One region of the Arsenophonus nasoniae genome, then DNA from elsewhere that is predicted to be linked to it. Evidence: predicted binding sites of a transcription regulator. Region 1 holds the regulator's gene; the other holds the start of a gene.
What was found. The regulator ArgR, encoded in region 1, controls arginine synthesis, uptake and breakdown. The targets are predictions, from matches to a motif close to ANTGAATAAAAATACANT.
Positions count from the first base shown of each region.

Region 2: argE (acetylornithine deacetylase) is a predicted target of ArgR. The motif match lies at 9,433-9,450, and genes of this name have one in related genera.

Region 1 covers NZ_CP038613.1:391,475-407,563, reverse strand. The annotation lists gene ArsFIN_RS28100 (M13 family metallopeptidase) at 1-93, shown strand, start outside; partial or broken gene ArsFIN_RS28095 (M13 family metallopeptidase) at 168-794, shown strand; gene ArsFIN_RS27110 (M13 family metallopeptidase) at 786-1,634, shown strand; gene ArsFIN_RS01825 (carbon-nitrogen hydrolase family protein) at 1,768-2,787, shown strand; gene tamA (autotransporter assembly complex protein TamA) at 3,219-4,961, shown strand; gene tamB (autotransporter assembly complex protein TamB) at 4,958-8,731, shown strand; gene ArsFIN_RS01810 (gamma-glutamylcyclotransferase family protein) at 8,734-9,084, shown strand; gene ppa (inorganic diphosphatase) at 9,148-9,678, opposite strand; gene fbp (class 1 fructose-bisphosphatase) at 9,827-10,840, opposite strand; gene argR (transcriptional regulator ArgR) at 11,009-11,479, opposite strand; gene mdh (malate dehydrogenase) at 11,896-12,834, shown strand; gene ArsFIN_RS01785 (helix-turn-helix domain-containing protein) at 12,893-13,168, opposite strand; gene ArsFIN_RS01780 (DNA-binding protein) at 13,739-14,131, shown strand; gene ispB (octaprenyl diphosphate synthase) at 14,152-15,123, opposite strand; gene rplU (50S ribosomal protein L21) at 15,400-15,708, shown strand; gene rpmA (50S ribosomal protein L27) at 15,728-15,985, shown strand.
Region 2 covers NZ_CP038613.1:3,290,158-3,306,246, forward strand. The annotation lists rRNA gene ArsFIN_RS16665 (23S ribosomal RNA) at 1-591, opposite strand, end outside; tRNA gene ArsFIN_RS16670 (tRNA-Ala) at 937-1,012, opposite strand; tRNA gene ArsFIN_RS16675 (tRNA-Ile) at 1,070-1,146, opposite strand; rRNA gene ArsFIN_RS16680 (16S ribosomal RNA) at 1,213-2,754, opposite strand; gene murI (glutamate racemase) at 3,175-4,014, opposite strand; gene trmA (tRNA (uridine(54)-C5)-methyltransferase TrmA) at 4,353-5,456, shown strand; gene fabR (HTH-type transcriptional repressor FabR) at 5,678-6,319, opposite strand; gene sthA (Si-specific NAD(P)(+) transhydrogenase) at 6,532-7,929, shown strand; gene oxyR (DNA-binding transcriptional regulator OxyR) at 7,965-8,867, opposite strand; gene argE (acetylornithine deacetylase) at 9,495-10,649, shown strand; gene glnA (glutamate--ammonia ligase) at 10,914-12,323, shown strand; gene glnL (nitrogen regulation protein NR(II)) at 12,470-13,510, shown strand; gene glnG (nitrogen regulation protein NR(I)) at 13,520-14,947, shown strand; gene hemN (oxygen-independent coproporphyrinogen III oxidase) at 14,993-16,089, opposite strand, start outside.

The DNA.
Region 1 (16,089 bases):
CAGGCAAAAACTCATGCTGATATTACTAATCTAATGGCAAAACCAGGTTATATGCCATTTATTTCCTATTGGGTTGGATGCAAAAGCACCTGATATTTATGTTCTTTATCTAGGACAAGGGGGTTTAGGCTTATAATAGAAACTACTATCTGGATAAGACTAAACAGATGGAGACTATCCGTCAGGATTATGTCGCTTATATTGCCACTATTTTACAATTAGCTGGAGAAAAAGAAACGCAATTAAAGGCTAAGCAAATTTTTGCGTTAGAAAAATCGTTGGCAAAAGTTCATTGGACACCAGAATCTGCACGTGACACGTTGAAAAATTATCATCCAATGTCGCTTAGCCAATTGAACAAGTTTACGCCAGATTATCAATGGCAAGGTTTTATTCAACAATGGAAACTTTCTGATGAACAACTTGCCAAAGTTATCGTAGAAAATGACAGTGCAGTTCAGCAACTGGCAAAAATATTGGCTAATACCCCGGTATCTACCTTACAAGACTACTTACTTTTCCATTATCTGAGTAGTAAAGCCAATTACTTGAATGAAGCTTTTTCTGATGCTCGATTTAATTTTTATTCAAGCTAATTAAATGGTATTAAACAACAGCGTTCACGTAAAGAACGGGCATTAGAAATTGTTAATAAACTACAAGGGGAGCCATTGGGGCAACTTTATGTTGCAACTTATTTTGATCCTGAGGCTAAAAATAAGATCCAAAATTTGGTGAGCTATGTCAAAGGGACTTTTAAAACTCGTTTGCAAAATAATGACTGGATGGATAAACAAACCCGCCAGGAAGCACTAAATAAGCTTAACCAATTTACAGTTAAAATTGGTTACCCTGAAAAATGGCATGATTTTAGTACCCTGCACTTGCAACCAGATACATTATTCGACAATTATCTGCAAGTACAAAACTGGCTCTATCAAGATAATATGAGCAGGATCGGTGAAAAAGTCAGGAAGTGGGAATGGGGGATGACGCCACAAACAATTAATGCTTACTATAATCCCGTTCAGAATGAAATTGTTTTCCCGGCTGCTATTTTGCAAGCGCCATTTTTTGACCAAAATGTTGATCCTGCTTATAACTATGGTGCCATTGGAGCGGTGATCGGGCATGAAATGGGACATGGCTTTGACGATCAAGGTCGCCTTTATGACGGAACTGGGCAATTAAGAAACTGGTGGTCAGCGGCTTCACAGCGGCATTTTAAAGAAAAAACCGCCAAACTTATTAAGCAGTATAATGGGTTTAAAATTGATGGTTTAACGGTTAACGGTAAACTCACTCTAGGTGAAAATATTGGTGATCTCGGTGGGTTAAATATTGCCCTCAATGCTTATAAGCAATTTTCTAAAGAACATTATCCAAATGGTGAACCGCCGATTATTGATGGAATGACGGGGTTACAACGCTTCTTTATTGCCTGGGCGAGAACGTGGCGGGAGTTAGCGAATAAAGAGTCCGAGCGTAATAAAATTATGACTGATCCCCATAGTCCGAATCCCTATCGTGCCAATGGCGTGGTACGTAATATGGATGATTGGTATGCAGCCTTTAAGGTAGAAAAAGAGCATAAGCTTTATCTGGCACCTAAAGAGAGAATCCGTATCTGGTAGACTTTAATATCAGGCTCTAAAGCATAGAGCCTGATAAACTTGCTGCTTTTGGGTAATAACATTATTAAGCACTTCATTTGTATAATCGCAAACATAAATGATATGCGATATTCAACTATAAGGTGAATTAATAATGGATAAATCAATCACCGTTGCCTGTGTACAGGCAGCTCCGGTATTTATGGATTTGGAAGGAACTATCGATAAAACTATCGATTTAATAAAAGAAGCGGCATGTAAAGGGGCGGAATTGATCGCTTTTCCGGAAAATTGGCTACCGGGTTATCCCTGGTTTCTTTGGTTGGACTCACCTGCCGCATTAACCCCACTAGTTTATCAATATTATCAAAATTCTTTAGTATTAGGCAGTGAACAAGCAAAGCATATCGCTTCGGTTGCTAGAGAGAATAATATTTGGCTGCTATTGGGTCTGAGTGAAAGAGATCATGGTACGCTTTATATGGCTCAATGGCTTATCAGTAATACGGGAGAAACGATCGGTGTGCGGCGAAAACTTAAACCAACCCATGTTGAGCGCACTCTATTTGGTGAAAGTGATGGTTCATCGCTAAAAACATTTACCACTCAGTTAGGCGTGATTGGGGCATTGTGTTGTTGGGAACACATTCAACCGTTAACGCGATATGTTATGTATGCTCAGCATGAGCAAATTCATATTGCGGCTTGGCCTAGTTTTAGCCTTTATCGCGATGCAACCGCAGCTTTGAGTCCGGAAGTTAATCTCGCGCTTTCACGATCCTATGCAGCAGAAGGGCAATGTTTTGTTATTGCGCCGTGTGCCATTGTGTCAGAGCAGATGATTGAACAGTTATGTACTGATGAGACTAAGCGGAATTTGTTAAAAGCAGGTGGGGGTCATGCGCGTATATTTGGTCCAGATGGCCGTGAGTTAACAACCCCTCTGGCAGAAAATGAGGAAGGACTACTCTTGGCCACGCTCGAACCTGCCGCAATTACCTATGCCAAAGCAATCGCTGATCCGGTCGGCCATTATTCACGTCCAGACGTGACTTGCTTACTATTTAACCCTACGGCTAACCTTCCATTAGCAACTAAAACGGCTTCTTTTATTGCCCTAACAGATACAAAACAGATTGTATCGCCAGGTAGTGAAGAAGTTCAGGCTAATTAAAATATTCAGACTTTTATTTGAATAGATGTAATGATTAACCCTAATATATCCACTTGACCGCATTTAGCTGTTCTAGCAATAATATAATTACCAAATTTTGGGGTTACTTGGTAATTATTTTTCAGCCTATCCTCTATTTATATCCCTTTCTTAAATTTTTATGAAAAGAAAATTTTTTGCATTTCGTTTTTTCGAAAGAAAGTTGCTATTTTTAATAAGGTATTTGGTGCATAAATTTTGGCTTAACGGTTTAAAAATAAATAACCAATAGTGCTATTAGTTAAAAATGTTTTAGCCATGCTATTAGCGACCGTAATTGCGCCAAAATAGAGAGTGAAAGATTGCATTATTTATCATTAATATCTTGTATATCTTGTTTAATTTAACCAAAATGAGTGAGTTTTTATCGTTATTTTCCATTAGGAGTTGGCGTGCCAAGATATTCTTTGCTTTGTTTTCTTTGTATGTCGATGGTAGTCCCTGTTGCCAATGGTGCCAATCTTCGTTTAAAAGTTGAGGGTTTGACAGGAGAACTTGAAAAAAACGTTCGTATTCAGCTCTCAAGTATCACTCAGGATGAAATTGCCACTGATGGCCGTTTTCGCGTGAGGGTTGATAAAGCAATTCGTTTAGGATTAAGGCCGTTAGGTTATTATGAACCCACTATTGAATTTTCTTATCAAGAATTTCAACCACCGTCTCGACCTGTTTTAACAGCGAAAGTTGATCCTGGAAAACCTGTTCATGTTGCAGATGTTAAGATAACTCTAAAGGGTGAGGCTAAATATGATAAAGACTATGCGGTAATGATAGCCCGCAATACACCCCCCAAAGGAATTATTCTTAATCATGGCGATTATGAAGATTTGAAACAGGGCTTTAGTCGTTTGGCAGTCCGTAAAGGTTATTTTGATGCAGAAATGGAAAAAAGTCAGTTAGGTGTCTCATTAGCTCATCGAGCTTCTTACTGGATATTTGATTTCAATAGTGGTGAGCGTTATCGTTTCGGCGCTATCAAATATGAAGGCGCACAAATTCGCGAAGATTATTTAAATAATATTGTTCCTTTTAAACAAGGAGACTATTACGCTTCTGAGCAATTAGCTGAATTCAATCAACGGTTAGTCAATACGGGTTGGTTCAATTCCGCCATTGTTACACCTGATATTAATAAAGCACGAGAGAAAGGCACGCATATTCTGCCAATGGATGCAGTATTAACGCCCCGTGCGCGTAATCATGTTGAATTAGGTGGGGGTTATTCCACCGATGTAGGTCCTCGAGTCAAAGCGACTTGGAATAAACCTTGGATTAATTCCAGAGGACAGAGCTTTACTTCCAGCCTTAGTCTTTCGCAACCTGAACAAATTATTGATGCAAGCTATAAAATTCCACTCAAAAAGAGTCCCTTAGAACAATATTATGCCGTTCAGGCCGGCTTCAAACGTACTGACCTAAATGATACTCAGTCTGATACGACAACCCTAAATTTATTAAGGAATTGGGATTATTATCAAGGTTGGCAATATGGTGTTAATTTGCGCTGGAGTCTCAGCCATTTTACTCAGGCAAATGTAACCAATACGACTATGCTGTTGTATCCTGGCGTCAGTCTCAGCCGCATGCGACAACGAGGTGGCGCTATGCCCTATTGGGGGGATAGCCAGCGATATACTATTGATATTTCTAATACTATCTGGGGTTCAGATATCGATTTTATTGTATTACAAGCGCAAAATGTGTGGATAAGAACACCCTGGAAAGGGCATCGTTTCGTTGTAAGAGGCCATCTGGGGTGGATAGAAGCTAATCGATTTGACAAAGTCCCTCCCGATCTGCGTTTTTTTGCTGGTGGTGATCGCAGTATTAGAGGTTATGGCTATCAAAAAATTTCCCCCACCAATAGCCAAGGAAAATTGACCGGTGCTGCCAAATTAGCCGTCGGCTCACTGGAATATCAATATAATGTGACGGGCAACTGGTGGGGTGCCATATTTGTTGATGGTGGTGAGGCGGTCAATGATTTTAATAAGAATGATTTTAAAGTCGGTGCTGGTGTTGGTATTCGCTGGGTTTCACCTGTTGGGCCAATTAAACTGGATATTGCCGCGCCGGTCGGTGATCCTGATCATAGCAAAGTACAATTTTATATTGGGTTAGGTGCTGAGCTATGAAATGGATAAAACGTATTAGTCTAGCTCTATTGTTTTTGTTATTAATATTATTAACGATGATTGGTTGGATAGTTACCACGCAATCAGGCTTACATTTTGTCCTTAACACCGCGGTACGTTGGTTGCCAGGATTAGAAATTGCGACCATTTCTGGTGGCTGGAATGATTTGAATTTGCAAGGAGTTCGTTATCAAACCAAGGGTATTAATGTTGATGTTGATAAATTTAATCTTTCACTCCAAGTTAACTGTTTAAAACGCTTTCAATTGTGCGTTAATAATATTTCAACTGAAGGCGTCAATGTTAAGATTGATAGCAAAGCCTTTCCATCTGCCAAAGAGCAAGCCAGCTCAAAACCTTTAACTAAATTGTCGACGCCTTATCCTATTTTTTTAAATCAGTTAATCCTAAAAAATATCAGCATCCAGCTTGATAACACCCAGGTTTCACTGGCTGAATTAACCATGGCAGCGGATTGGCAAGCTAATCTATTGACAATTAAACCAACGACAATTAATGGATTAGTAATTAATTTGCCAAAAACCTCAGCGGCAGAAAATAAAGCGACAGAAAAAATAGTGACAAAAACCCCTAATGAGGTAGCAGATAAAACACCGGCTGAAACATTAAAAGCCCTGTTTGCTAAGCCCTTATTGGCTAAATTACCTGAAGTCGTGTTGCCTATTGATATTAATATTGAGCAGATTCAAGGAATAAACTGGCATTTAACTGGTGATACTAAAGTAGTGATTGATAATTTAACATTAATGGCTAACGTACAAAATCAGCAGATAGCTATTAAGCAATTTGCTGTTGTGGCGCCTGAAGGCAAGATTACTCTCACCGGTGATGCTAATTTGGCTCAGCAGTGGCCGGTCAATATAACCGCTCAAGCTGTATCTTATCTGGATGATCTTAAAGGCCAACAAGTTGATTTGAAACTAAAAGGGGCTTTATTACAACAGCTTAAATTAATGTTAAGTTTAACGGGCCCCATCAAGGCTAATTTGATCGCAGAAGTAGCCTTATCACAGGCAGGATTGCCAATTCAATTAACCTTAGAAAGTCAGCAACTTAATTGGCCACTGCAAGGCGCGCCAGAATATCGTTTAAAAGATCTGCGTTTACGTATGAATGGTAAGGTGATGGGTTATGATCTGTCATTGCGCACCAATATTGATGGACGGAATGTGCCTCCGACCTTATTAACGCTTGATGCTAAAGGGAATGAAGAACAGTTTCGGTTAACGAGTTTGCGATTGAATGCATTGCAGGGAAAAACAGAATTAATCGGTATTATTGATTGGCGTAAAGCAATAAGTTGGAATGGATTATTAACTATATCTGATATTAATACCGCAAAACAGTGGCCACAATGGCCAGCTAAATTACAGGGTAAAATCGTCACGACAGGTAGTGTTCATGGGGGTAGCTGGCAATTAACAGTCCCTGAAATTAGCTTGGATGGTAATGTAAAAGGTAATTTATTACGCACCCGCGGACAGATAAGCGGCAATGCCGCAGGTCAATGGAACATTCCGGTGTTCAATGTTTTACTCGGCCGCAATAAATTCGCTATTAATGGACATGTTAATGACAAATGGCAACTGGATGGAATAGTTGATGCACCTGGTCTCGATGGTGTATTACCTGGTTTAGCGGGTGTCATAAAGGGACAATTAAAATTACGAGGTGATTTAATGTCACCACAATTAATGGTTGATCTCGCAGCCCGCAAGGTTAAATGGCAAAATGATTTAGCTATCGATAAAGCAATTATTCAAGGTGATATCCGTTCTGATAAACAGATCCATGGTCAGTTAACCGTTGCTATTCATCAGTTGAAACAGGCCGATTTAGTTGTGCACAATTTCAACCTAGATGCTAAAGGTAATGAACAACAGCATAGCGTTAAAATGAATATCGATGGAAAACCGATTTCAGGTCATTTAATACTGAAAGGCCGTTTTGATCGACAGAAAGGATTATGGCAAGGCGTGTTAGATAATACATTATTTAACACACCGATCGGTGAATGGCAATTAAGTCGGCCAGTAGTGATTGAGTATGCTAATCAACAACAGGAAGTCACGCTGTCCCCGCATTGCTGGTTAAATGCTAAAGGGCGTTTGTGTCTGTCTAAAACGGCTAAAATTGGTAAATCAGGTAATGCAGATATTCTACTACAGCAGTTTGATTTAGCGCTGCTTAAACCCTTTTTGCCCACTGAAACTCAGCTCACCGGCAGTTTTGATGGGGATGCCAAAGTGAGTTGGTATGCGGATGGTCGTTCGCCCCAGGCAAAAGTAAATTTGCTTGGTAATAGTGTGAAAATTAAGCAATTAATTGAAGGATCATTGTTACCAGTTGAATTTCAAACGCTAACATTAAATGCAGACATCAGTAATGGTAAGGCGGCATTACAGTGGTTAATACAAATTAACAATAATGGTAAATTTTCAGGCAATATACGGATTGACGATCCGGAACAAAGTCGTAAATTATCAGGTAGGGTTAATATTGAAAATATTACATTAGCATTAATTCGTCCAGTGCTAAGTAAAGGTGAAAGTTTAGATGGCAATTTGAATGCCAATTTAAGTTTAGCTGGCAATATGAAGCAGCCACTATTAAATGGTGATTTGGCACTTTCTAATGTGGCAGCAAAAGGACACTGGTTTCCATTTGATATCAATCAGGCTTTCCTCAAACTGAATTTTATGGGAACTCATTCTCAATTAACAGGACGTATTAATACACCAGAAGGTTATTTAAAGTTAACCGGAGAGGCGGATTGGCCTAATATTAAAGCTTGGCAAGCGAGAGTTTCTGCCACCGGTAACAAACTGCGAATAACCTTACCGCCAATGGTTCGTATTGATGTGGAGCCGGATATTGTTTTTGAAGCTACACCTAATTTATTAAGTCTCAATGGTAATGTAAATATTCCCTGGGCACGTATTACGGTACAAGAATTGCCGGAATCAGCAGTTGGCGTTTCATCAGATGAAGTGATGTTAGACGCAAATTTACAGCCAATAGAGAAAAAAGGTATATCAATACCAATCTTAACCAATCTACAGATTAAAATTGGCAATGATGTTCGTTTGGATGCATTTGGTTTAAAAGCTCGATTAACAGGAATATTAAAAGTTATCCAAGATAAACAAGGATTGGGTTTAAATGGCCAGATTAATATTCCTGAAGGGCGATTTCATGCATATGGGCAAGATCTTATTGTACGTAAAGGACAAATTTTATTTTCTGGCCCCGTTGATCAGCCATTCTTAAATGTAGAAGCGATCCGCAATCCAGAGAGTACCCATGATAATGTGATTGCGGGTGTAAGAGTTACAGGCTTGGCTGATAAGCCAAAAGCAACAATTTTCTCTGAGCCAGTTAAATCGCAGGAAGAAGCGCTGTCTTATTTGCTTAGAGGTGAAGGGTTAGATAGTAGTGGTGCAGATAGTACCCATATGGCTGCTTTGCTGATTAGTATGGGAGTTTCCAAAAGTGGAAAATTATTGGGAAGTATTGGTGAAACATTTGGTGTTTCCGACTTAGCATTAGATACTCAGGGAGTTGGTGACAAATCTCAAGTTGTAGTGAGCGGTAAGATAACTAATGATTTGCAAGTTAAATATGGTGTAGGAATATTTAATTCTCTTGCTACATTAACGCTACGCTATCGTTTGATGCCAAAATTGTATCTAGAAGCTGTGTCTGGTGTTGATCAGGCACTAGATTTGCTTTATCAGTTTGAGTTTTAATTATGCGTATAATTGTTTATGGTAGTTTAAGACGTAAACAGGGAAATCATCATTGGATGACCTATGCTCAGCTATTAGGAGAGTATAGGTTGGAAGGTTATGAGATTTATGACTTAGGTTATTACCCTGCAGTAATACGTGGTGAAGGGACGATAGAATGTGAAGTTTATCGTATTACACCATCGATTTTGACTGAGCTTGATGAATTAAAAAGGAATTCCCAAGATTATGAAAGAGAGTTGATATCTACACCTTATGGTAATGCATGGATTTATCTTTATAAACTTCCGGTAGATGGTTTACGGCGAATTGAAAGTGGTGATTGGCTAAAACGTGATGGAAAAAGCAAATAAATTTTTCTAACCAAATCCCCATTTATTGATAATAAAGGGGATCTGGTTAAATCGCTATGATGGTTATTTTTTAGCTGCGCGTTCAAAAGAAGAAAGAATTTCGGCTTTTGCCGCATCAACATTTTCCCACCCTTCCACTTTTACCCATTTGCCTTGTTCTAAATCTTTATAGTGTTCAAAGAAATGTTTAATTTGCGCGCGTAATAATTCAGGTAAATCGTTAATATCTTTAATATGATCATATTCTTTAGTTAATTTAGAATGAGGCACAGCAACTAATTTTGCATCTTCACCGGATTCATCGGTCATTTTTAATACACCGATTGGGCGACAACGGATTACTGCTCCTGGTTGTAGCGGATATGGTGTCGGAACTAAAACATCAACCGGATCGCCATCTAGTGAGAGAGTATGATTGATATAACCATAATTACAGGGATAAAACATAGCAGTCGACATAAAACGATCGACAAAGATGGTGCCAGAATTTTTATCTACTTCATATTTTATCGGATCAGCATTCGCTGGAATTTCTATAATGACATAGATATCTTCAGGCAGTTCTTTCCCCGCCGGTACGTTATTTAGGCTCATAAAAAATGTCCTTTATTTAAAACTAAAATTGAGTAGCGGCTATTATAGCCGTAAACGAAAGAAAAACTCACTATCAGATAGGATCTTATTATAAAAATAATCTTAACAATAAAGGCCGGATCGATTGCCTTTATTGGTTGATAGGGCGTTATTCATTAACTGAAAACTCAAACATAAAGCTTTCGGCTTTCTCTACCATAGATTTTGTTCCAACGAAGAAAGGTACACGTTGATGCAGTTGTTCTGGAACAATATCTAAAATCCGATTAGTACCATCGCTTGCTTTACCTCCCGCCTGTTCGGCTAAAAAAGCGATTGGATTACATTCATATAGCAAACGTAATTTACCTTTAGGATGGCTTGCGGTACTTGGATAAATATAAATACCACCTTTTAGTAAATTTCGATGAAAATCTGCCACCAGAGAGCCAATATAACGGGTGGTATAAGGGCGAAACGTAGCGGGATCTTGTTCCTGGCAATATTTTATATATTTTTTTACCCCTAATGGAAATTTACTATAATTTCCTTCATTGATTGAATACATATTACCTTGGGTCGGAAACATTACTTTTTCGTGAGATAGACAGAAGACGCCCAGAGAAGGATCATAGGTAAAGGCATGCACGCCATAACCGGTTGTATATACCAGCATGGTTGAAGAGCCATACACAACGTAGCCGGCAGCGACTTGTTGATGGCCTGGTTGTAAAAAATCTACTTTAGTAACCGGTTGCCCAATCGGTGTAATACGGCGATAAATAGAGAAAATAGTTCCAACGGAAACATTTACATCGATATTTGATGAACCGTCTAAAGGATCCATTAACACAACATACTTGGCATTTTCTGCTCGATCACCATCAAAAATAACAATTTCGTCTTCTTCTTCTTCTTCAGAGGCGATACCAGCAACCTCTCCTCTTGCTTTCAAAGCAGCTTTTAATTTTTCATTCGCGTATAGGTCAAGTTTCATTTGAACTTCGCCTTGAACATTAGAGGCACCACTTGCGCCTAAAATATCCACCAAACCGGCTTTGTTAATATCGCGGTGAATGATTTTTGCACCTAATTTAATTGCTGACAATAATGCAGTAAGTTCACCAGTAGCATGAGGAAAATCATGTTGTTTTTCAACGATAAATTCGTCTAATGTTTTCATGACCAAGGTCCTGAGTCAAATTTTATAGAAGTTTTTTAAGGAATTGTGTTCCTTGTGTGCGTGCAGTTTAGCCAAATTAGGCCAAGATTAATAGTTGGATTATTTTTGTTAATTAAGATAGCAATTCATTTCATATTATCGCGCTAATCAGCGCGATAACTTTGACGTTTATAACTCTTGTTCAAATAAATTTAAGATGGCTTCATAAAGTCGTTTGGTGGTAAATCCCAGAGTTGGGGTAGAAAAAATAGTATCATCGCCAGCGATGCTACCTAAAATTCCTTCTGAAGTTCCTAAAGAATCCAATAAACGAGCAATGAGTTGCGCAGCGCCAGGACTAGTACGAATAACCACAATTGATTCATTGTAATTAACATCTAATACCAAATTTTTTAGCGGGCTAGTTGTTGTAGGAACTACCAGTTCAGCGGGTAGGCAATAAACCATTTCCATTTTAGCATTACGGTTACGCACCGCGCCAAACTTAGTCAGCATTCTAGAAATTTTTGATTGGTTTATATTTTCAAAGCCTTGCTCTTGAAGTGCTATAACAATCTCACTTTGTGAACTAAATTTTTCTTCTTTGAGCAGAGCTTTAAAAGCTTTCACGAGATCTTCTTGTTTAGAAGAAGCATACATAAATCACCTTTTTCAAGACGTTAAGTAGAGCGATATTATGTATAAAGGTGAATTTTTATGCAACAAGCAGTCTAGTTATAGTGCTATGAAAATAATAAAAATAGCAATAATAAAAATTATTTGTTAGTTATTTGTCTACTTTGTGGAAATTGACGATAAATCTTTGTTTAAAAAATAATGTTAATTGTAAAAAAACCTTGTGTCTATACCTTATGCTGCTACCTAAGCAATATTAAAAAAGTGTTCCTTATCGCATTAGTTGATAAAGATTTTATTTAAAATAAAAGAAAAAATTTACAAGACTCATCTATTAACAACAATTAGTCGTAATTAATAGACTGCCATATGAATAACGTATGTAATAGATTGAAAGTTTTAAGCCATTTCGAAGTGTCATCATATAAAGGAGTATCAGCATGAAATTAGCTATTCTTGGGGCAGCAGGTGGTATCGGTCAAGCACTTGCACTTCTTCTTAAAAACCAGCTTCCATCAGGCTCAGAGCTTTCACTTTATGATATTGCTCCTGTGACTCCTGGTGTTGCTAAAGACTTAAGCCATATTCCAACAGATGTAAAGGTCATTGGCTTTGCTGGTGAAGATCCGACACCTGCACTTGACGGTGCCGATGTAGTATTAATTTCGGCAGGTGTTGCCAGGAAACCGGGAATGGATCGCTCAGATTTGTTTAATATCAATGCCGGTATCGTGCGTAATCTGATAGAAAAAGTGGCTCATAGCTGTCCTAAGGCGTTAATTGGTATTATTACTAATCCGGTTAATACCACCGTTCCGATAGCTGCAGAAGTATTAAAAAAAGCTGGCGTGTATGATAGAAATCGACTATTTGGGGTAACAACCTTAGATATTATCCGTTCTAACACTTTTGTTGCTGAATTAAAAGGTAAAAAACCGCAAGAAATTGAAGTGACGGTTATTGGAGGCCATTCAGGCGTAACGATTCTACCGTTACTCTCTCAAATTCCAACGGTTAACTTTACTGAACAGGAAGCCGAGGAGCTAACTAAACGTATTCAAAATGCGGGTACTGAAGTTGTTGAAGCAAAAGCGGGTGGCGGATCAGCGACACTTTCCATGGGACAAGCAGCAGCACGGTTTGGTTTATCATTAATTCAAGCATTAAATGGTAAAGAAAATATAATTGAGTGCGCTTATGTAGAAAGTGATGGTGAATATGCGCGATTTTTTGCTCAGCCAATACGTTTAGGTAAAAATGGTATTGAAGAAAGATTACCTATTAATATTATGAATACACATGAAAAAAATAAATTGGAAAATATGTTAGAGACACTCAATAAAGATATTAAATTAGGCGAAGATTTTATTAATAAATAATATTATTAACTTCATTAAATAATAAACCGCAGATATGAGTCTGCGGTTTTTTTATAATTTATTCGTTATTTTTATTAGTAGGCTGACGAATATTTCGTTCTAATAATTCTCCTGTATTGAAATCGTAATAACGGCTAGGCCATATTTCAGAGGGATGAAGGTTTAAAAAGTTTGCAATTATCCATTCTCCTTTTGGCCAGGGCCGAGATAAAGCATTGGCTAGGGTAGAAGAGCTTAAACCTGCCTGTCTTGATATAGCTGCTAATGTTGTTCCGCGTTTTCTTAGCGCTGCAATAATATCCGCAGGATGCCAATCAGATTTCTGTGAAATCATTTTTAATCCTTTTTCTATTAAATATATTGCTGTGTTAGTGGTATAAATAACAGATAGTTCTCACATGTATTTCGAACTAGAACTTGTTATTAGAAATAAAATAACATTTTTTTTCTTTAATAGTTTCTTATTTTTTTCTTAAAAATCTCTTTTTTGAACTTGATTGCAAAAAATAGAGAAATTTTACAGATATTTTAGGAAATATAGTGAGGTTTTCTTCAATTTATTAGGAGTGTAAATAATTAATTCTAGTTATATTAATTCAGTATAATAGAATGACAAAAATAAAAATCTTTAATTCATATTAATTCCTTAGAATTAATAGTTATAAAATAATTTGTCCGATATTAATAGAAAAAAAATTAGTTAATAATGATAGTAAAAAGGAGAACAATATTTGCAAAACATAAAAAAAGAAATACCCCTGCGATTTTATTCAATGATTTTTCTATGTTTAAGAAATTTGGAGGGTTTTAAAAAGAAAAAAATAATCAAGAAAGCCACCATTTTTAACGATTAGATTTGCAGAATTAGGTTATGTATTAATACCAAAAGTGATGCGAGAAAATTATGAAAAAAGAATGGTATACCGCGAAAGAACTCGCTGGATTGGTTGGTTTGCCTTCATCACCACAAGGTATCAACCTAATGGCTCGCAGGGAAGGTTGGGAGCAACGTCGAAAACGTGGAGTCCAAGGCAAAGCTGTTGAATATCATGTTAGTAGTCTGCCTGAAGATGTATTTAATGTATTATCACTAAATGATAACTCTATTGATTATCGAGGCAAAGGGAAACGACAAGATGCTTTTTTAATTTGGGTTGAAGCTTATAAACAATTAACAAAAAAAGAGCGTGAAAAAATTATTAAATTTATTTTACGGGAAGGATTGGAAAAGTTAATTGGTTATATCAATTGTTGTGAAGTGATATTAGTGGAAGAAGATCACTCTGGAACAGGATGAGCTGTTCCAGAGAAGTTTTATTACGAGAGGCGTTGAACGGAAATGCAAGCCAAGCTGATCAGAGCATCTTTATAAGATGTATCAGGTAAGATATCGAGAGCTTTAATCGCTTTATCGGCTTCCTCTCTAGCTCGGTCGCGGGTATATTCAAGAGAGCCACAGCGTTTCATGGTAATTAATATAGCACTAAGTAAATGGCGCCCATTACCTTTTTCTATTGAGTTACGAATAAGTGCGGATTCTTCTGCGGTGCCTTTTTTCATTGCATGAAGTAGAGGTAGTGTTAACTTTCCCTCATCTAAATCATCGCCGATATTTTTGCCAATAGTAGTACTATCCGCGTCATAATCCAAAAGATCATCAATCAGTTGGAAGGCAGTACCAAGATAACGACCATAATCTCGCAAGGCTTGCTGCTGGGTTTCATTAGCGCCTGATACGATCGCTGATGCATGTGTCGCTGCTTCAAATAGGCGTGCAGTTTTACTATATATTATTTGCATATAGGTACTTTCGGTGATGTCTGGATTATTACAATTGATTAATTGTGAAACTTCACCTTCTGCGATGACATTTGTTGCATCAGACATCAGTTTTAAAATAGGCATAGAATCAAGCTCTGTCATCATTTGAAATGAGCGGGTGTAAATGAAGTCTCCTACTAATACACTGGCAGCATTACCGAAAACAGCATTTGCAGTTTTTTTACCGCGCCTCAGGGTCGACTCATCAACAACATCATCATGTAGTAACGTTGCGGTATGAATAAATTCAATCAATGCTGCTACATTAATATGCTTTTTTCCTTCATAACCTAGTGCTCTTCCAACCAGAATAGCAATCATGGGCCGAATTTTTTTTCCGCCACCACTAATAATATAGTGACCTAGTTGATTAATGAGGTGGACATCTGAATTCAATTGATTCAAGATTGCTTTATTAACCGCTTCCATATCTTTTGCAGTTAGATTGATAATTGATTCTAAATTCATTTTATAAATTCTTTTATCAATTTGATTTTACCTAAACATAATATTTAGTCGTGTGGTCTTGTGCTGTTAATCTGTCACAGATTGTACTGTAAAATTAATTACAAATGAACGGCTACGGAATAAATACACTTTATAAAGTAGATTTTTTATTATTAGATTGAATTCTAGGCTTGTCTTCTGATGCTTTTTTGCGTAGAATTCGCGCCCTATTGTGAATATTTATAAAATGCACTCTGAAATCAAATATGCTAAGGGAGTGTGTTAAGCGGAGTTTATATGTACGCGGTTTTCCAAAGTGGTGGTAAACAACACCGAGTCAGCGAAGGCCAAACAGTTCGCCTGGAAAAGCTAGACATTGCGACAGGTGAAACTGTTGAGTTCGATCAAGTATTGATGATCGCCGACGGTGATGATATTAAAATCGGTGCTCCTGTCGTTGAAGGCATCAAAGTTAAAGCTGAAGTTATTGCGCATGGTCGCGGTGAGAAAATTAAAATTGTTAAATTTCGTCGCCGTAAACATAGCCGTAAACAACAGGGCCACCGTCAGTGGTTTACTGATGTTAAGATCACTGGTATTGCTTAAGAATTAGGAGAGCAGATTAATGGCACATAAAAAGGCTGGCGGCTCAACGCGTAATGGTCGCGATTCCGAAGCAAAACGCCTAGGTGTAAAACGTTTTGGTGGTGAGTCTGTGTTAGCAGGTAGCATTATTGTTCGTCAGCGTGGTACTAAATTCCATGCTGGTAGTAATGTTGGTTGTGGTCGCGATCATACCCTATTTGCATTGGCTGACGGAAAAGTTAAATTTGAAATTAAAGGACCAAAAAATCGTAAATATGTCAGTATCGAAGCTGAATAAGTTTTTTTGATCTTTAAATAGAGTTTAAAAAAGCCCTGCAAATTTGCAGGGCTTTTTATATTACCTTATGTGATACCATCTCTGGGTAAAACTACCATCTAGCG
Region 2 (16,089 bases), 970 kb from region 1:
GTTATTGTGATGGTATACCATCACCCAACTGCCGAGGCACTTGAGTGATGGGGCTCCCACTGCTTGTACGTACACGGTTTCAGGTTCTCTTTCACTCCCCTCGCCGGGGTTCTTTTCGCCTTTCCCTCACGGTACTGGTTCACTATCGGTCAGTCAGGAGTATTTAGCCTTGGAGGATGGTCCCCCCTTATTCAGACAGGATAACACGTGTCCCGCCCTACTCTTCGAGCTCACGATACTAACACCTTCGGATACGGGGCTATCACCCTTTATGGCTGGCCTTTCCAGACCCTTCTCCTGATGCTAATATCGATGCTGACTCTGGGCTACTCCCCGTTCGCTCGCCGCTACTAGGGGAATCTCGGTTGATTTCTTTTCCTCGGGGTACTGAGATGTTTCAGTTCCCCCGGTTCGCCTCGTTTGACTATGAATTCATCAAACGATAGTGCATTAATGCACTGGGTTTTCCCATTCGGACATCGCCGGCTATAACGCTTCATATCAGCTTACCGACGCTTTTCGCAGATTAGCACGTCCTTCATCGCCTCTGACTGCCTAGGCATCCACCGTGTACGCTTCATTCGCTTAACCTCACAACCCGAAGGTGTCTTTATTTCACTGTCGTTCTGATAGGTTATGGCTGCGCGTGCAGCAATTCTTTGTTGGGCAGTGCTCACCATGCTCACGTACTTTTTGTACGCTGCGCTGACTGCGCGCTGGCCGCCTCGAATTCCTGACTGCTCGCTCATAACGCCTGCCTTCCTGACAGCGAATACACTTCGCGTTGGAGTTTTGAGAGTTCTCCACATTATTTTTCTCAATAATGTGTGTTTCAATTTTTAGCTTGTTCCAGATTGTTAAAGAGCATTATTATTCGCAGCATACTGTTGCCAGCCTGCTCTGAATAACCTTTTATCTATTTTTTATCTTGCAATATGGTGGAGCTAAGCGGGATCGAACCGCTGACCTCCTGCGTGCAAAGCAGGCGCTCTCCCAGCTGAGCTATAGCCCCATTAAGATATCGTATCATTACTCCTTCCCGCTAACTTCGCCTGTCAGCAAGCAATGTTGGTAGGCCTGAGTGGACTTGAACCACCGACCTCACCCTTATCAGGGGTGCGCTCTAACCACCTGAGCTACAAGCCTAATGATACCTTCAGCTCAATCTTCATCAGACAATCTGTGTGAACACTCACATTCCATCTATCTCGGTAAGGAGGTGATCCAACCGCAGGTTCCCCTACGGTTACCTTGTTACGACTTCACCCCAGTCATGAATCACAAAGTGGTAAGCGCCATCCCGAAGGTTAAGCTACCTACTTCTTTTGCAACCCACTCCCATGGTGTGACGGGCGGTGTGTACAAGGCCCGGGAACGTATTCACCGCGACATGCTGATCCGCGATTACTAGCGATTCCGACTTCATGGAGTCGAGTTGCAGACTCCAATCCGGACTTCGACGTACTTTCTGAGTTCCGCTTCCCCTCGCAGGCTCGCCTCTCTCTGTATACGCCATTGTAGCACGTGTGTAGCCCTACTCGTAAGGGCCATGATGACTTGACGTCATCCCCACCTTCCTCCGGTTTATCACCGGCAGTCTCCTTTGAGTTCCCGACCGTATCGCTGGCAACAAAGGATAAGGGTTGCGCTCGTTGCGGGACTTAACCCAACATTTCACAACACGAGCTGACGACAGCCATGCAGCACCTGTCTCAAAGTTCCCGAAGGCACGCCTCTATCTCTAAAAGCTTCTCTGGATGTCAAGAGTAGGTAAGGTTCTTCGCGTTGCATCGAATTAAACCACATGCTCCACCGCTTGTGCGGGCCCCCGTCAATTCATTTGAGTTTTAACCTTGCGGCCGTACTCCCCAGGCGGTCGATTTAACGCGTTAGCTCCGGAGGCCACAGTTCTTGACCACAACCTCCAAATCGACATCGTTTACAGCGTGGACTACCAGGGTATCTAATCCTGTTTGCTCCCCACGCTTTCGCACATGAGCGTCAGTCTTTGTCCAGGGGGCCGCCTTCGCCACCGGTATTCCTCCACATCTCTACGCATTTCACCGCTACACATGGAATTCTACCCCCCTCTACAAGACTCTAGCTAACCAGTCTTGAATGCCATTCCCAGGTTAAGCCCGGGGATTTCACATCCAACTTAATTAACCGCCTGCGTGCCCTTTACGCCCAGTAATTCCGATTAACGCTCGCACCCTCCGTATTACCGCGGCTGCTGGCACGGAGTTAGCCGGTGCTTCTTCTGTCGCTAACGTCAATTGCTAAGCTTATTAACCTTAACACCTTCCTCACGACTGAAAGTACTTTACAACCCGAAGGCCTTCTTCATACACGCGGCATGGCTGCATCAGGCTTGCGCCCATTGTGCAATATTCCCCACTGCTGCCTCCCGTAGGAGTCTGGGCCGTGTCTCAGTCCCAGTGTGGCTGATCATCCTCTCAGACCAGCTAGAGATCGTCGCCTAGGTGAGCCTTTACCCCACCTACTAGCTAATCTCATATGGGTTCATCCGAAGGTGTGAGGCCAGAAGGTCCCCCACTTTGCTCCTTAGAGATTATGCGGTATTAGCCACCGTTTCCAGTGGTTATCCCCCGCCTTCGGCCAGATCCCCATACCTTACTCACCCGTCCGCCGCTCGCCGGCAAGAAAGCAAGCTTTCTCCCGCTGCCGCTCGACTTGCATGTGTTAGGCCTGCCGCCAGCGTTCAATCTGAGCCATGATCAAACTCTTCAATTAAAAGTTTGATGCTCAAAGAATGTTTTACTGGCCGTAACGCTTTTTTGCCACTTTGTTGGCCTTTTATTGCCTTCGCCGTTGGCTAAAATAACGTTACTGCTTATTAGTTCATATATGAATTAACTGTTTGTCACTCTTTAAGACTTAATCTTCAAATAGTTTTTGATGATGTCTTGCGAGTGCCCACACAGATTGTCTGATTAATTGTTAAAGAGCGTGCGACTGGAGTCGCGAGGTGGCGTATACTACGCTTTTCACCTGTAAAGTCAAGTAGTTATTTCTACTTTTCTTTTTTATTACTGATTAAAAATATAATTGTTTATTCTCGACCAGTGGGAGCGCATTATAGGCGGTTTTACGCCGCTGGCAACCGTTATTTAAAAAAAATTGTCTAATTGGTTTATATTTCGACAAATAGGCTTAAATAGAAATTTTTTCTAACTGATTGAAACCTTCATTCATCAATACAGGGATAAGCTTTTCAGCTTCAACATCCATTCTAGTGCAATAGGCGATATTTTTATTTTTTGTTAAAATCAGATCTGGATGATTATTGATTAACCAAACCGCTCGTCTAGCAATTGCTGCGCCAGAATCAATGAGTCTGGTTCCGTCAAACAACACTTCTTTTAGTTCTGCCGATAATAATGGGAAATGTGTACAACCGAGCACAATGGTGTCAGGGGGTTCTTTCATTTTTAACCACGGTTTTACAATGCGCACTAATGTTTCTGTTGAGATTATTTGGCCATGAAGTTTTTTTTCTGCTAATTCGACTAATTCTGACGAAGCAATCATCTCAACTTTACAATCAACAGCAAATCGGTCGATAAGCTCTCTAGTATAGTTTCCACTAACAGTGGCCTTGGTTGCTAATAGTCCAATAATACCATTACGTGTTAATTTAGTTGCTGGTTTTATCGCGGGAACAACGCCTATAATTGGAAATTGAAAATGTGCTCTTAAAATAGGTAGACTGACCGTACTGGCAGTATTACAAGCAATAATTGCTATTGCCAATGCGTGTTTTTGTTGAATTTGATCGATGAAGCGAATAATACGTTCAATAATAAATTCGGCACTCTTCTCTCCATAAGGAAAAGCATCATTATCAAAAGCATAAATATAGTGTAGATCTGGCAATAATTGTCTGACTTCACGGTAAACAGATAAGCCACCAACACCAGAATCAAAAATTAGAATAGTTGGCCGAGCCGTTTTCAACTGAGCAGAGGTTACTTTTTTTATTTTATTTTTCATTCATTTCGTCACAATAATGAACAATATGCTGATAAGAGAATTGTTAGTAAAAATAGTCATGAGTAATTATACAGTAATATTAGATTGAATAAATCCATGTGCAGTTGTAATAACTGCCCGCTTGTTTTAAGACAATATTATAACTTATTTTTATTTTTGCATTATCGTCCAATATCGATGGCCTAAAATTTTACGACTCTTACTATCAATGTTGGAAAAATAAGCTTAGAAAAACTATTTTAACTACGATTCATAAATCGTGCATCAAAGCTAGACATCTCTTTCTCTTTCCCTACAATCACACGATAGAAAATTTTTTATAATATGAATCTGAATACATGCTAAATAATCTATCAATTACCCAATACAACTCGCAGTTAACTGAAAAAATCAAATATTTAAACAGTATTATGCTGCCTTATAATGCACCTAAGCCAGAAATTTTTCGTTCTGATTTTTCCTACTATAGAATGCGTGCTGAATTTCGCCTCTGGCATGAAGGGCAAGATTTATTTCATATAATGTTTGATCAAACGACTAAACAACGTATAAGAATTGATCAATTACCTATCGCTTGTAAATTAATTAATCAAATGATGGTTGCCTTAATTCCCCTAATTAAAAGTAAATCTGTTTTACGTTATAAACTCTTCCAAGTAGATTATTTATCAACATTAAGTAATAAGATTATTGTTTCGTTAATTTACCACAAAAAATTGAATGAGGAATGGATTGAGCAAGCTAAACAATTACGTATCGCTTTAATTAATCAAGGTTTTGATATACAGCTAATTGGACGCGCAGCAAAAACAAAAATTATATTAGAACAGGATCATATTGATGAGGTATTACCTATTGCTGGTAAGTCAATTATTTATCGCCAAATTGAAAATAGTTTTACCCAACCCAATGCCGGAATAAATATCAAAATGTTAGAATGGGCAATTGATTGCACTAAAAACGCAAAAGGAGATTTACTTGAGCTTTATTGTGGAAACGGTAATTTTTCTATCGCACTAGCGCAAAATTTTAATCGTATACTGGCAACCGAGATTGCCAAACCATCAGTAGCTGCTGCTCAATATAATATTGAAGCTAATAAAATTAATAATGTAAAAATTATTCGAATGTCAGCAGAAGATTTCACCCAAGCAATACAAGGTGAACGTCAGTTTAGACGCCTGGAAGGTGTTGATTTAATGAGTTATAAATGTAACACAATTTTGATTGATCCACCTCGTTGTGGTTTAGATGAAAAAACAGTTGCATTAGTACAAAAATATCCACGTATTCTTTATATATCCTGTAATCCCAATACACTTTGTCACAATCTAAATATACTTAATAAAACCCATAAAATTCATCGATTAGCATTATTTGATCAATTTCCTTATACCCACCATATTGAATGTGGAGTTTTACTTGAGAATAAAGATATTTAAATGAGAGAAAAACGCCATTAAAAATATGGCGTTTTATAAGTCATAACAGCAAAGAATCTATCTAGCGATGGCTAATATTATTTTACTGTTAGAATAAATATTAAATAATATTGATATAAATAATATTTTTCTAATACTTATAATATTAAAAGCCATTTAAAAAGCTAATATAGAAAATAATAATAAATAGTTGCAATTTGGGATTTACTGCAAAAAATTATTTATAATTTGATATTATGTTTTTCCTGTTCGCGACGATACCAATAATAGGCGCCTCTAGCGATCATTCTAAGTTGTAAAACTAACCGCTCTTCCAAAAGTTGTCTTTTTTCCTGATCAATATCTAATGCTTCAGCCCCCGCACTAAATACAATAGTAACCATGGCTTCTGCTTGTATTTCAGTAAAATACCGAGGCATGTTACTTTCTTGTTGCAAGTAATCGGCCAATTCAGCAATAAAATGCTGAATTTCTCTGGCAACTGCAGCACGAAACTCAGCAGATGTGCCTGAACGTTCACGCAGCAATAACCGAAAGGCATTCGGATTATTACCAATAAATTCCATAAAAGTAGCAACAGATGTTCGAATGACGCTACCACCTTTTGCAATACGCTGTCGAGCTTGACGCATTAATTGACGGAGCATAAGCCCGCTTTCATCAACCATGGTCAATCCTAATTCATCAACATCACGAAAATGTCGATAAAAAGAAGTGGGTGCAATACCTGCTTCTCGCGCAACTTCACGTAAGCTGAGACTAGTAAAGCTACGCTCAGCACTCAATTGACTAAAAGCCGCTTCTATCAGAGAACGACGCGTTTTTTCTTTCTGCTTTGCTCTAATGCCTGTAATATTACTCACAGTAATTAATATACCTCTTCGATAATAATGCAACTAGACCACTATACCAAATTTTAACAGATTTGCAGTGTTCTTAAGTTTAACTAGTATATAAGGAATTTCTGTTTATTTATTAAAATGTAAAGCCTGAATCTTATATTTAAGCATGATTAAAGAAGATAATGTTAATGTGATTTGTCTACTCGTATTTACATAATAATAGGTTATACCGAATGCCACAGATTCAATTTGATACTATCGTTATTGGTTCCGGCCCCGGGGGAGAAGGCGCAGCAATGGGGTTGGTAAAACAAGGGAAAAAAGTTGCCGTTATTGAACGTTATAATAAAATTGGCGGTGGTTGTACCCACTGGGGAACAATTCCCTCTAAAGCGCTTCGGCACGCGGTCAGCCGAATTATCGAATTTAATCAAAACCCATTATACAGCGATAAGTCTCGTCTTCTGCGCTCTTCTTTCTCCGACATTCTTAAACAAGCCGAAACCGTAATCAATCAACAAACACATATGCGACAAGGATTTTACGAACGGAATGGCTGTAATATGTTTGCTGGTGAAGCCTCTTTCATTGACGAACATACCGTAAAAGTTCTTTATAATGATGGTACTGACGATACGCTATATGCTGAAAAAATTATTATCGCAACCGGCTCTCGTCCTTATTGTCCACCTGATGTCGATTTTCAGCATTCACGCATTTACAATAGCGATTCGATTTTAACACTCAATCATGAACCCCGACATGTTATTATTTATGGTGCAGGAGTAATTGGCTGTGAATATGCTTCAATTTTTAGAGGGTTAGGGGTAAAAGTTGATCTTATTAATACCCGTGATCACCTTCTCTCGTTTCTAGACCAAGAAATGTCAGATGCTTTATCATACCATTTTTGGAATAATGGTGTTGTTATTCGCCATAATGAAGAATATGAAAAAGTTGAAGGAACAGATGATGGCGTAATTATTCATCTGAAATCTGGTAAAAAGGTCAAAGCCGATTGTCTATTATATGCTAATGGCCGTACCGGAAATACTGATAATCTAAATTTAGAAAATATCGCTATTCCTATTGATAATCGAGGTCTGATTAAAGTTGACGCTACCTATCGTACTCATAATGAAAATATCTATGCTGTCGGCGATGTTATTGGTTATCCCAGTTTAGCTTCAGCGGCTTATGATCAAGGTCGTCTCGCAGCCCGTGCAATAACAACAGGTCACGGTGATACTCATTTAATTGAGGATATTCCAACCGGGATCTACACCATTCCTGAAATCAGTTCTGTCGGTAAAACCGAACAACAATTGACTGCCATGAAAATTCCGTATGAAGTCGTGCGCGCCCAATTTAAACACTTAGCCAGAGCGCAGATAGCAGGGATGAATGTAGGCAGTTTAAAAATTCTATTTCATCGCGAAACATTAAAAATTTTAGGTATTCACTGCTTCGGGGAGCGTGCAGCAGAAATTATTCATATTGGACAGGCAATTATGGAGCAAAAAGGTGAAGGTAATACTATTGAATATTTCGTTAATACCACCTTCAATTATCCAACTATGGCAGAAGCATTTCGGGTTGCTGCGCTAAATGGATTAAACCGTCTGTTTTAACCAAATAGAACCCAATGTTAGAAGTAAGTTAACAATTAATTTTTACTATAGTATCGCTGCATTTGTTTACGTATTGCCTCAGCAAATTGTTCATGACAACTTCTAAGCGGTGAACCAGGTCGATAAACTAAAACAATCGAACGTGAAGGAACAGGGTTAATACAATCAAGATAATAGACGCCATCACGTTTTATCTCTTTCGGCACCGATAAATCTGGCAAAAGTGTTATACCACTGCCAGCTGCCACCATGTTACGTAATGTTTCCAAACTGGTGGCACGAAAGTGGGTATCATCTTTGGCCCCGACCTGAAAACAATATCCCATCGCTTGATCACGTAAACAGTGACCATCCTCCAACATGAGTAATTTCTGCCCAACAAGCTCTTGCATCTCAATTTCCTTACGATTGAACCACGGATGCTCTTCATAAATGGCTAATCGCATAGGTTCCTCATAAAGAGGAATTTCAATAAAAGCTTCAGTCTCTTTCACTTGCGCTAATATTGCACAATCCAGTTTACCATTATTTAATTGTGCTAACAGATGGTGTGTCTGTGCTTCATGTAAATACATCTCCAGTTTAGGAAATAAACGGTGTAATTCTGGAATGATGTGAGGCAAAAGATAAGGACCAATGGTAGGAATTAATCCTATGTGTAACGGGCCTGACATGCTTTCACCTTGTAAGGAAGCCATTTCCTGCAATATTTTAACTTCTCGCAGTACTGTTCTAGCTTGTTCAACTAATAATAATCCCTGCTGAGTAAACAAAACCTTTCGGCTTGTTCGTTCTAACAACATAACCCCTAAATCGTCTTCCAATTTACGAATTTGACCGCTTAGGGTCGGTTGACTAACATGGCAGGCATCTGCAGCACGCCGAAAATGTTTATGCTCAGCTAATGCAACAAGGTACTCCAAATCACGAATATTCATGCCTATTCCTTCCCTAAATATAAATTTGATAGAATCAACCTATCTATTCATCATAATGGATCCAGTTTTCCTATCAACGAAAAAATTCAGCAATAAAATTTATTTTTGTAATTCATAGATAAAAACAATGAAATTAAACGTTTGCACGGTGAGTTGTTTATCGCCAGTGACTGATTCTGCTGAGTTGCTAAAATTGCACAACTAACTTGCGGCCATAAAACACAGCCTCAACGCTATATTTACAGAATATTCAGATTCACTAAGCATCGATTGTATACATCACCAATAAAGGCTTGACTGAACTCTTATGGTCAAATTAATTGCCATTGTTTAATTTAAATCGACCCATTGCGATAATTATTTTATTAATAGTATTATTATGTTATGGCAAATATTTTTTAATTCTTAAATAAAATCTTTATATCGAAATATATATTATAATGACGAACCTATACACCATTAATTTTCCTTTTTTCCTGTGTATATTGGGGTTATGGATTCAAGGAAAAATTAGTATCATTAACATTCTCATTAATAAATCTTGTACACTGAACTAATATTAATTACTGTATTTTTATTCAAAGAAATGCATGAGTATTGAAATTTTAGTCATTAAGGCTGGTAGCAGTGAAAGCGAAACTCCCGACATTTATTGAGTTATATCGTCAATTAATTGCCATACCATCAATTAGTTCTGTCGATGCAAGACGCGATCAAAGTAATGAAGCATTAATTAATCTACTGGCAGAATGGCTAAAGACGCTAGGTGGAAAAATAACCATTCAACCGGTGCCAGAAACTCGCCATAAATTCAATTTACTGGCTACTTTTGGTCAAGGAGAGGAGGGATTACTACTCTGTGGGCATACTGATACGGTTCCTTTTGATGAAGGGCGCTGGACAAAAGATCCTTTCCAATTAACGGAATATAGCAACAAATTATATGGTTTAGGCAGCGCAGATATGAAAGGATTTTTCGCTTTTATTATTGATGCCTTACGCAATATCGATATTTATCAGTTACAGCATCCCATCTATATTTTGGCAACTGCTGATGAAGAAACCACCATGGCAGGGGCACGTTATTTTGCCACAACGGCTGAAATTCAGCCTGAATTGGCGATTATTGGCGAGCCAACTTCACTACGACCCATTCGCGCTCATAAGGGGCATATCGCCAATGCCATCCGCATTACCGGTCAATCAGGCCATTCAAGTGATCCAGCAAAGGGTATCAATGCGATTGAATTAATGCATGAAACCATTAGTCAGTTAATTATGCTTAGAAATAGACTAAAAACTGATTACCATCACAAGGCATTTGCTATTCCCTACCCAACAATGAATTTTGGACATATTCATGGCGGGGATGCAGTAAATCGAATTTGTGGATGCTGTGAACTACATATCGATATTCGCCCACTACCTGGTCTATCACTACAAAATTTGGATGAATTATTGCATGCCGCACTTGAACCGATTAAACATCGTTGGCCTAATCGCATTACTATCGAGGAACTACATCCTGCTATTCCTGGTTTTGAATGCCCAATAAATCATAAGATGTTGAAAATAATTGAAAATTTATTAAACAAGAAAGCACAAACCGTTAATTACTGCACCGAAGCACCTTTTATTCAAACTCGCTGTCCAACATTAATATTAGGTCCAGGCTCGATAGAGCAAGCGCATCAACCTGATGAATTTATTGAAATTAAATATATAAAACCAACAATTGCATTACTTTCACAAATGATAACCCATTTTTGTTTGAAAAAATAAACCACTACATAGGAAATCAAATAAGGCAAGTTCGTATTCCTTTCGTTTATTGCACTATTTGTGTGCATTTTAGGCGTCTAAAACGCACACAAATAGTGCAATTTACTATTCAATTTATTATTATTTACTCATAAATCATTCAAAAAGCATTTATTCTAGGTTATAAATAATTTGGCATGATTTTCGCTTAATGATTAATTAACAACTTTAATGAAACTTTTTGGCACTATCGTTCAAAAGTAGGATCCAATCAGGAGAAGCTTTATGTCTGTTGAGCATGTTTTATCCATGATCAAAGAGCACCATGTTAAATATATTGATCTACGCTTTACCGATACCAGAGGTAAAGAGCAACATATCACTATTCCTGCTCACCAAATCAACGAAGATTTCTTTGAAGAGGGAAAAATGTTTGACGGCTCCTCTATTGCCGGTTGGAAAGGAATTAATGAATCAGATATGATGCTTATGCCTGATCCCGAGACGGCAGTGCTAGATCCTTTTTTTAGTGATTCAACCCTAATTATTCGCTGTGATATCCTAGAGCCCCATACCCATCAGGGCTACCAACGCGATCCACGTTCAATTTCTAAACGCGCCGAAAATTTCTTACGCAGTAGCGGTATCGCCGATACGGTATTATTTGGACCTGAACCTGAATTCTTTGTGTTTGATGATATTCGCTTTGGCAACAATATTTCTGGTGCTTATTATCATATCGACGATATCGAAGCAGCCTGGAATTCTGGCGCACACTATGAAGATGGCAATAAAGGTCATCGACCAAGCGTTAAAGGGGGTTATTTTCCTGTCCCACCCGTTGATTCCTCTCAAAATATGCGCTCCGCCATGTGTTCCACCATGGAGAAAATGGGTTTAATTGTCGAAGCACACCACCATGAGGTTGCCACCGCAGGCCAAAATGAGGTCGCTACCCGTTTTAATACAATGACCAAAAAAGCCGATGAAACACAAATATACAAATACGTCGTGCATAATATTGCTCATGCTTTTGGCAAAACAGCGACATTTATGCCAAAGCCACTCGTGGGTGATAACGGCTCTGGCATGCATTGTCATATGTCGCTGGAAAAAAATGGCACCAACTTGTTTGCCGGTAATAAATATGGTGGGCTATCTGAAACAGCCCTTTATTACATTGATGGTATTATTAAACATGCGCGTGCTTTAAATGCCTTTACGAATCCAACCACCAACTCCTATAAGCGTCTAGTACCTGGTTTCGAAGCACCGGTAATGTTGGCTTATTCAGCGCGTAACCGGTCAGCTTCTATTCGCATTCCAATGGTTGCCAATCCGAGAGCATCACGGATTGAAGTTCGTTTTCCTGATCCGGCGGCTAATCCTTACTTAGCCTTTGCTGCACAATTAATGGCAGGTCTCGATGGAATTATGAATAAAATTCATCCCGGAGAAGCGATGGATAAAAATTTATATGACTTACCTGCGGAAGAAGCACAAGAGATCCCAACTGTTGCCAGTTCACTGGAAGAAGCCCTGCATGCGTTGGATATAGATCGCGAATTTTTGAAACGCGGTGAAGTATTTACTGATGAAACGATAGACGCCTATATCAACTTATTAAAAAATGATGTTCAACGTATTCAGATGGCACCTCATCCATTAGAGTTCGAAATGTACTACAGCGTCTGATAAACCCTTCTCCGCTGGGTATTTTTTGTTGTGTTATATTACCTCATCATTTGATGAGGTTTTTTCTGCCTAATTATTGAACAAAAATACTTGGTTTATACTCAAATATGTTAATATGCACTAAAAAGGTGCAGGAGTAAAACTACGTGAAAATTGATAAATTACCCATTGCCGATCATATCTTAGATTGCTTGTTGCATAATATTCTCTTACTGGATAATAAACTCATCATCCAGTACGCTAATTATGCTAGCCGCCAATTTTTTTCAGCTAATCCAAGAAAATTGCTGGGTACACCGCTACCAATTCTTTTTGATTATTGTTCGTTTGATATGGATTTAATGCAAAAAAAAATAAAAAAAAATAAAAGTTTTACCGATAATGAAGTCACTCTGGTTATCAATAATCACTCTTATAACGTGACTATCAGTGCGCAGCCCATTTCACAAGGCTTTATTTTACTAGAATTTTCGCCGGTCAATTCCTATCGCCGTTTAGAGCAAGAACAATCATTACAAATCCTATCACGTGACTTAATCCGAACTTTAGCCCATGAAATAAAAAACCCGTTAGGGGGTTTACGTGGCGCAGCTCAACTGTTAGCCAAAACCCTTTCTAGTTCTGAGCAGTTAGAATATACCCAAGTCATTATTGAGCAAGCCGATCGCTTACGCAATCTCGTTGATCGTCTACTCGGCCCTCAACATCCCGGTTTGAAAACAACACAAAGTATCCACCAGGTTGTTGAGCGTACTTACTATTTAATATCACTGACGCTACCGGAAAATATTAAATTAATAAAAGACTATGATCCTAGTTTACCTGAATTACCACACTATCCCGAACAAATTGAACAAGTGTTACTTAATATAAGCCAAAACGCGATACAAGCAATGGAAGAAAACGGTGGAACCTTGACTATGCGGACTCGCACAGCGTTTCATGTGACATTACACGGAAAAACGTATCGGCTTGCCGCCCGTATCGATATTGAAGATAATGGTCCAGGTATTCCATCACAGATACAAGATACGCTGTTCTATCCGATGGTAAGTCATCATAAAGGTGGCAATGGCTTAGGACTCTCAATTGCACAAAATATTATTGACCAGCATGCTGGTAGAATCGAATTTTCTAGTTGGCCTGGCCATACGCAATTTTCGATTTATCTTCCTATTAAGAATTAGGTAACTGATATGCAAAAAGGTAAGGTGTGGATCGTTGATGATGATAGTGCCATTCGGTGGGTTTTAGAACGCGCGTTAAACAATGCCCACATGGAATGTACTAGCTTTGAAGATATTCAAAGTGTATTAATAGCATTAGAAAAAACCTGTCCGGATGTTCTAATTTCCGATATTCATATGCCAGATAACGATGGGTTAACCCTGCTGACACGACTTAAACAGAGCCATCCTAAATTACCGATTATTATTATGACTGCCCATTCAGATCTGAATACGGCAGTTAATGCCTATCAACAAGGTGCTTTTGATTACTTGCCAAAACCTTTCGATATTGACGAAACAATATTGTTAGTTAAACGCGCACTGAATTATTATCGCAATCAACAACCAAATACCAGATCAAATTCTCCACCAACGGCTGCTGTCAGCAAAATTATTGGTGAAGCACCCGCCATGCAGGAAGTGTATCGAATTATCGGTCGCTTATCTCGCTCCTCAATTAGTGTACTTATTAACGGTGAATCTGGCACTGGTAAAGAGTTAATTGCGGATGCGCTTCATCGTCATAGCCCTAAAGCAACTGGGCCCTTTATTGCGCTAAATATGGCAGCTATTCCTAAAGATCTGATTGAATCTGAGTTATTTGGTCATGAAAAAGGCGCTTTTACTGGTGCCAGCCAGGTCAGGCAGGGACGTTTCGAACAAGCGCATGGCGGTTCACTTTTTCTCGATGAAATCGGTGATATGCCACTTGATATTCAAACCCGCCTGTTACGCGTATTGGCTGAAGGCCAGTTTTATCGAGTCGGTGGTTATACACCCATTAAAGTTGATGTCCGTATCATTGCCGCTACCCATCAATGCCTTGAACAATTAGTACAAGAAGGCAAATTTAGAGAAGATCTCTTTCATCGTCTTAATGTCATCCGTATTCCTCTGCCACCATTGCGTGAACGGACTGAAGATATTCCGCATTTAGCCCGCTATTTCCTCCACCAGACCGCACAACAACTTGGTGTGGAGAGCAAAATTTTGGCGCCTCAGACAGAAACGATCTTAATGTCTTTACCTTGGTCGGGTAACGTGCGCCAGTTAGAAAATGTCTGCAGTTGGCTTACCGTGATGTCTTCCAGCCAAATGATATTACCGCAAGATCTGCCAAGCGATCTGCAACAAAATCAACAATTTCTTTATTCACCTAAAAAGACACTAGCGACAAATAACGAAAAATGGCTTGATCCACTGGCTAATTGGACAAAAACAGCGCTCGAAAATAATAAACAGAATTTACTACAGCAAGTATTACCGCAGATTGAACGTACCATGCTTGAATGTGCTTTAACCTATACCAAAGGTCATAAACAAGAAGCCGCTCGCTTACTCGGTTGGGGGAGAAATACCCTTACCCGTAAGTTGAAAGAATTTGGTATGTCCTAGTAAAAAAGAGCTGAAATATATGGCTATGCTATCCTCTTTAACCAACTAAATCACTCGTGAAAATTGACGTTGCCGCATTTGGTTGCGCAAATAAATATCAAAACACATACATATATTACGGATCAACAAACGACCTTTAGCGGTAATCTGTAGCTCTCTTTGACCAACAATCACTAAACCATCTGCTATCATCGGTTGTAATAACTGCAAATCTGCAAAAAAATAATCCTTAAAATCAATTTGATAACGCTGTTCAATATCACTATAAACCAGTTGAAAATTACAGATTAAAGTTTTGATCACATCACGCCGAATACAATCATCCTGGGTCAAGGATAAACCTTTCCATATTGCATGTTGATGATTTTCAATAGCTTGATAGTAAGCGTTTAAATCTTTTTGATTTTGCGCATAATGATCACCTAACATGCTAATTGCAGATACCCCCAGTCCAAGTAAATCACAGTTTTGCTGGGTGGTATAGCCCTGAAAATTACGATGTAAGACCCCATTACGTTGTGCAATAGCCAATTCGTCCTTAGGTTTAGCAAAATGATCCATACCAATAAATTGGTAACCATTTTGTGTCAAGGTGAAAATCGTTTGCTGTAAAATAGCCAGTTTTTGTTCTGCTGTTGGTAGATCCTGTGTTTTAATTTTGCGTTGTGCAGCAAAAAGATGAGGCATATGGGCATAATTAAAAACACTTAAACGATCAGGGGAAAGTGCTAATACGCGCTCTAAAGTAAAAGCAAAAGTTTCCGCTGTCTGTTTAGGTAAACCATAAATTAGATCGATACTGGTAGAATTAAACCCCACCTCACGTGCACGTTGTACCAAAGCAAAAATAAACGCTTCATCCTGCTGACGGTTAACTAAATGTTGTACCTGTTTATTAAAATCCTGCACACCCATACTCAGGCGGTTAAAACCCTCACACCGCAAGTGATCAATAATATGCAATTCTATTTCTCGCGGATCAATTTCAATTGATATTTCGGCATCAACGGCAAAATTAAAGTGTGATTTTAACATTGCCATTAGTTGACTGAGCTGGGATTTATCCAAATAGGTTGGTGTTCCCCCTCCCCAATGCATTTGGATCACAGTTCGATTGGTAAATAATTGCGCTTGTTTTATGA